One region of the Ligilactobacillus saerimneri genome, then DNA from elsewhere that is predicted to be linked to it. Evidence: predicted binding sites of a transcription regulator. Region 1 holds the regulator's gene; the other holds the start of a gene.

Region 1 (3,425 bases):
TCAATGTCTTGTGCGTGTAAACGGTCAATACGTTCACTCGCCTTCAATAAGTCTTTGTTCATTCATTATTCCTCTGTGTAGTTATTATTGTTTATACCAACTATTCAACTATTATTTTAGCATGCTAAAATATTCACCAATTAATATGCTGGTTAAAGCCCCTATTGCTTTTAATGACTAAATCTTGCATACTTAAACCATTAAGAAAGGATGATGAAGATACAATGTTTTATTCTTTCGTTAGGGGGCTTTGTCGTTTCCTGCTTGCTCTGATCAACGGCAACGCCCACTACCTGAATCGTGAAAAACTTCCCGAAGGAAACTATATCTTAGTCGGACCACATAGAACATGGTTTGATCCAATTTACTTTGCGTTAGCCGCAGCTCCCAAGAAATTTAGCTTTATGGCAAAAAAAGAACTATTTGCCAATCCTATCCTCCGTTGGATTCTCACTCGGGCTAATGCTTTCCCAGTAAATCGTCAGGATCCTGGTCCTTCAGCGATCAAAATTCCTGTTAAAAGTCTGCGCAAATCTGATCTGTCTTTGATTATGTTTCCGTCAGGAACCCGGCATTCGCAAGAGTTAAAGGGTGGCGTTACGCTAATCGCTAAACTTAGTGGCAAACCTATTGTTCCTGCTGTCTATCAAGGACCACTGACTTTCAAGCGATTATTTAGTCGTAAACGGGTAACTGTTGCATTTGGGGAACCAATTTATCTTGATCGTAAACGTAAGCTGGATGCTGCTTACCAACAAGAGATCATTCAGCAAATGGAACAACAATTTGTCCAGTTAGATCACGCTATTGATCCAAACTTTCATTATACTGACCCACACCCTAAAAAATAGTGCTAAATTTCCAACTTTGTGTAGCTATATAGTTAGCACATAGAGATTAATCATTTGCCAAAAGTTAAAGAAAGGCTGGCGAGAAAACAATGTTTCTCCCAGCCTTTTTGTTACTTATCATTCTTACCATAGTTGCTCTTCATAGAGTTAACCATTTGGCGTAACTTCTTTTCAGATGGCTTTTGCCCCATTTGAATCATCATTGTTCGTAACATTTGTTCGTTGATTGGTGGATTGTTCTTCAAATAGTTTTCCTGTGCCCGCCGAGCAACAAAGAAACCAATTACAGTTCCGGCAATCAATGCAATAATAACTAATACGATCCAGACTCCTGTTGACATGTCCTAGCTCCTTTCCACTTTCTTCCCTACAATTTTACAAAAAATTAGCAAAAAAATAAAGCGCCGATAATATTTAATCGCGCTCATCAAATACCTAATCTTCCCGCAACCCTTTTTTTCGCTGAATATCACGAAGCTTAGTTGGGGTAACTTCATTGCCTTCATCATCATAAACACGTAACATTTCGATTCGATCACGAAAACCTTGACGGAATAACCGCAAATAGCGTTGTCGCAATTCCTTTTGCTCAGCTGATTCAGCTTCTGTTAACCCATTAGCTTTTTTCTTACGTGCAAGTTCATTAATTCGATCTATTAATTCTTGTGGAATACCATTATTTTCTGCCATAGTGCTCCTCCTTTATCGTTTTTAATCATACCTAAAAATTACTATGATTTCAAACTACAAGCGAACGTTAGTTTGAAAAATTAATTTTTTTATGCTAAAATGAAAAAAATACTACTGATTGAGGTGTCATAAATGACCAAAGCATCAGAGAAGCGTCAGTTGGCCGTGCTCCAATATATTTATGACTGTGTTGAAGAACGAGGATATCCACCTACCGTTCGTGAAATTGGTAAGGTGGTTAATCTTTCCTCCACTTCAACCGTTCACGGTCACTTATCGAAATTAGAAAAAAAAGGATTAATCAAACGTGATCCAACCAAACCACGAGCAATCGAAGTGACTGCTCAAGGTAGAGAAAAACTTGGTGTGACTACAACAGCCACACCTGATAACTTCATCCCTCAAATTGGTACCGTCACAGCTGGTGAACCCATCCTAGCAGAACAAAATGTCGACGGCTTTTTCCCGTTGCCACCAGATATTGAAGACAATAATGATCTTTTTATGCTCACTATCAAAGGAGAAAGCATGATTAATTGTGGCATCCTAAACGGTGATCAAGTCATCGTCCGGCGCCAAAGCACAGCTGACAATGGCGATATCGTTATTGCCATGACTGATCTTAATGAAGCAACTTGTAAGCGATTCTTTCTTGAAGACGGGTATATTCGCCTTCAACCGGAAAATGATTCATTCGAACCGATTATCCTGTCTGATGTGACTATATTAGGCAAGGTCATCGGACTTTACCGTAATATGCTATATTAACGAAATTTAAAAGGCTGTGAGAAAATTCGGTTTTCTCACAGCCTTTTATTTGTTTGCTCACTAAATAACACATAGATAACAGAGAAAATGACCGCAAATCTAGTAGCTAAGTACAAACAAAGGTCACCATACTTTGCACCAACCATCGTCCTAGTTTAGCTCAACGCCTTGTTGTGGAAGCTATTTATTTAATTCCGTGTTTGCTGACGAATTTCTTCTGCCATGCGCAACAACTCTACCGCATGACTTCGCGTTAGTTCAGTAACCTCCGCTCCAGACAACATCCGTGCTAACTCATCAACTCTTTCAGCTGGTGTTAGCTTATGAATACTTGTCTCAGTCCGCCCATTAATGACTTTTTTCTCAATATGGTATTGATGATCAGATATTGCAGCAACCTGAGGAAGATGTGTGATGCAAAGAACCTGCGAATAATGTGCCACTTGACTAATCTTTTCGGCTATTGCTTGTGCAACTCTTCCAGAAACACCAGTATCCACTTCATCAAAAATGATTGACGTAACTCCTTGATGTTGCGCGAAAATTGTTTTTAAGGCCAACATTATACGCGATAGTTCCCCTCCTGAAGCAATTTTGGCAAGCGGCCCCATATTTTCACCTGGATTTGTCTGAATATAAAATTCAACTTGGTCAATTCCATTAGGTGTAAGATCTGTTGGGGACATAAATTTAACTGCGAAAACAGCTTTATCCATGTAAAGTGCTTGTAGTTGACGATGAACTTCTGTTTCTAGTTCGTGGGCAACATGTTCTCGTTGTGTATGGAGTTTCTTAGCCATGTCCAAAGCTTCTTTATGAGCCTGAGCATTTGCTTCTTTCAGGTCAGTCGATTCAGCTCCTGCTTGTTGCATCTCATCCAATTCGGTCTTAATTTTATGATAATAGGTTAAAATTTGCGGAATGTCATCACCATATTTGCGTTTGAGCATACTGATAGTTTCCAAACGTTGTTCTACCTCATCTAAACGATTAGGATCCCACTCCATATCACTCAGTTCACCTGAAATATCATGGGCAATATCCTGCAAGTTATAGAAGGCATCAGAAATCTTATTATAAATTGTAGCTAGTTCAGATGAATATTCCTGGGCTTCT
Region 2 (3,425 bases), 400 kb from region 1:
CCGTTCCAGTAAATGAATTAAGCGTTGGCGACGTCGGGGTTGATCCTTGAGCTGGCTTAGAAGGGGAACCAGCGCAGCAGAACTAATTTCCTTGGTGTACATCTGACGTGAGCGGTCAATTAGATTATGTGCTTCATCAACGAGAAAGACATTATGGGGGTCAGGCTGGGTGAAGAAACGTTGGAGATAGACCAGCGGATCAAAGAGGTAGTTGTAATCACAAATTACCACGTCACAAAAAAGACTGATATCGAGTGAGTATTCAAACGGATCAACAGTATGCTTGCGAGCATAAGTCCAAATTGTTTCCGGGTCGATCAGCTGCTCATGCTGTAAGATGTCCAGCAGTGCCGGCCGGATCCGATCATAATAGCCTAATAAGAAAGGATTATCCTCATCGGCTAGGTCCCTTTCCTCTTTGAAGATGATTTGATCTTTAGCCGTCAAGACTACCGTGTGGAGGTTGAGTCCGTGCTCATGGAGAAGCTTGATGGTATCGCGGGCGACCATGCGGGTAGAACGTTTCGCAGTTAGGTAAAAAATACGCGTGCACAGGCCAGCACCTAAAGCTTTAATGGCAGGAAAAAGTGTGGAGATAGTCTTGCCTGTCCCTGTTGGGGCTTCAACAAGGAGCTTTTTTTGACTAGCAATAGTGCGGTAAACGGCTGCGGCCAGTTCGTGTTGATTTTGGTGATAACTTGAAAAAGGAAATTCAAGTTGAGTGATAGCCTGATCCCGTTGGCGGTGGAGGTCAGCGACAAGATCGAGCCAGGCTGCATAACTGGCAATGACATTATTAGTAAAGACCTTAACTTGATCACGGCTGACAGTAACGGATTTTTCCGTTATCTGTTTAGTTGTTGTCTGATAGTAAATTAAAGTTATTTTCAACTGGGGCAAGTCATATTTGGTCAGCAAAAGATGGGCATAGAATTTAGCCTGTGACCAATACAACTCTAAGGTGTTAGTAGTGAGATCTTTAAAAGCGACTGGCGAAGTTTTAATTTCCAAAATTTCACTGGGAAGATGGTCAGCATAGCGCACACCGTCAGCTCGCCCGTGAACCTGAATAGTATGGGCAGCATGGGTAAATTCGCCCTTGAGGTCCACTTCGGCAGCGATTGTAGCAGGCCACTTCTTTTGTAAAAGATGGTGAATTCGGGTTCCTTCCTGAGCAGAATGATCGTTGGAACTAGTAGTTACCAAATCGCCACCCTTGAGGACAAATTCGACAAGTTCGCGAATCCCAATTTTTTCATTAATGTTAATATCCATCACTGACCACCTCTTAAGTAAAAAACTAACCGAATTAATTATACTATGGACAAGTGAGATAGACACAAATCTTGAAAAATGAAGCAAACCAGTGATTGCGAAAAAATGGCGTATAGATTAAAATATGATTAGTTAATACTAATGTGAGTGGGGAAGCAAGGTGAGAGTGATGGATAGCAAAGCAAAACGATTATTGGCTCATCATGTGATAAATATTTATCAAGTACAGATGCGACAGCTAGAGCAAAGTACAATGTTAGTAACGGCAACTCCGGGCCAAACGGTAGGACGGGGGATGCTACTTCCGACGATCATAGTCGAACAACGTGCACCATTGAGCCGCCTAAAGACAATTCCGAGTGATGTTAAGACAGGAATTATGAACTTTGCTAACCCGCTAGTTCCAGGAGGCGACTTCCAAAGTGGAATTGATGCTTCGGAAGCAGCATTGTGTCGCAATACATTTCTATATCCAGAGTTAAAACAAATGCGGCGAAAATATTATTATTACAATATTCAACACCTTAATGATTATTATTTTGTAGATCGCTTATTATACTCGCAAAAAATAAAAGTTCTAGGTGACGATGAATCGCTAAAGTTTCTCGATCATTTTCGCTATATTGATGTTGTCTCGGTCGCTGCCCCAAATGTCCGGGCAATGTTTTGTAATGGGATTAAACCGGATAAGCAGTTATTATACCGACATATTTATCGGCGCATTTTATGGACATTACGCTTATTCAAAAATCATCAGGTTCGGGTAGTAATTTTAGGTGATTTCGGATGCCAGCGGTCAGGAAATGATCCAGCACTAGTTGCGCAGGCATTTAGTCAAGCGTTGAAACGCCAGGAATTTCGCGGAGCTTTTACCACGGTGTACTTTGATATTAATCAGAATGCTAGGGCATATCATATTTTTAAAGAAACTTTACCAGCCACCTCACCGCAGCAAACAATCAAGTCTTCGACGGCGGTCTTACAATAATAGAAAACGGCAGGTCCACATTAAGCGGCCTGCCGTTTATTGGTTACTAGTAAGTAACCTGTTTGGGGTCTATAAAGATCCTTCAACTGTGCGAATGTTATTCACCACGCAGATTCTTAGCGTCTGCATCGATGCGGGCAAAACCAGAACCAGCAGCTGGCTTAGGTTGCTTTTGCCGGGCTTCCATAGCCTTCCGTGCCATTTCCTTACGTTCTGCCTTACTTAGCTTCTTTGCCATAATCATTCGCCTCTTTCTGCAAAGAAATTAATTGATAATCTCTCTACACCATTATTATAGAACGATTTTTTAAAAGTGCAAAAGTTTCTTTATTTAGGGGGTGGACTACCAGTTATAATAGAAAAAATAATGTAGCATGACTATTGAAATAATAATTTAAGATGAGGTGATTAAACTGGCAGTAACAATCAAGATGACCCAGGAATTAGCATCACCAATTTACCAAGATGCGCTGGCAATTAGGAAAAAGGTTTTTGTGGAGGAACAAGGAGTTGATATCAGTTTAGAAATTGACGGTGAAAAAGGACCTTATCACTATGTTTTGTATAATGACGGAGTTGCTGCGGCTACCGGACGTGCTTCATGGGAAAACGGTGGCTGGCATATTCAACGAGTAGCTACCCGGAAACAATATCGTGGTTTGGGCTTTGCCCGGCAGTTGTTAACTAAGATTGAAACTGATGCCCGACAGGCAGGAGCAAAATTTTTAACTTTAGGAGCCCAGGATACTGCTCAGGGCTTTTATACTAAGCTAGGATACCAGGTAGTGGGAGCCGGTTTTATAGATGCGGGTATTCCCCACCACCGGATGGATAAAAAACTTGAATTTTAACTGTTTTTGGTTTATAGTAGCAGACATGCGATGAGTCGAGAGGGATCAGGCAATACATTGAGTATTGTTTTGCTGCGGCAACTAGTGATCAAACTTTTGATAAGCGGGGCACATTAGTCACCGGATTGTGACGTGTCTGTAGATTAGTGTTGTGGAGCACTAGCTACTCTTTGCTATTACTGGTGAGGACCGCATGATAGAGGTTAGCAAGAACTTGTTCTTGCTAGCCTCTTTTTGATATTAATAATTTTCAAATATAGGGCGGAAAGCTTTATCCCGATATTTTTCTCTGGTATGCTGAAAATAAAAAG

The links. Region 1 encodes LexA, which represses DNA repair genes until DNA is damaged. Its sites were predicted from a motif close to CNAACANNTGTTNG; they were not measured.
Region 2: the regulator LexA is predicted to act here: its motif matches at 1,360-1,373, upstream of V3C97_RS01200 (ATP-dependent DNA helicase).

What each region holds. Positions count from the first base shown of each region.
Region 1 covers NZ_CP144759.1:659,983-663,407, reverse strand. The annotation lists gene V3C97_RS03230 (tRNA1(Val) (adenine(37)-N6)-methyltransferase) at 1-62, opposite strand, end outside; gene V3C97_RS03225 (1-acyl-sn-glycerol-3-phosphate acyltransferase) at 225-851, shown strand; gene V3C97_RS03220 (YneF family protein) at 962-1,192, opposite strand; gene V3C97_RS03215 (DUF896 domain-containing protein) at 1,287-1,541, opposite strand; gene lexA (transcriptional repressor LexA) at 1,674-2,309, shown strand; gene recN (DNA repair protein RecN) at 2,498-3,425, opposite strand, start outside.
Region 2 covers NZ_CP144759.1:259,004-262,428, forward strand. The annotation lists gene V3C97_RS01200 (ATP-dependent DNA helicase) at 1-1,275, opposite strand, end outside; gene V3C97_RS01205 (TIGR02452 family protein) at 1,445-2,263, shown strand; gene V3C97_RS01210 (hypothetical protein) at 2,361-2,501, opposite strand; gene V3C97_RS01215 (GNAT family N-acetyltransferase) at 2,668-3,114, shown strand.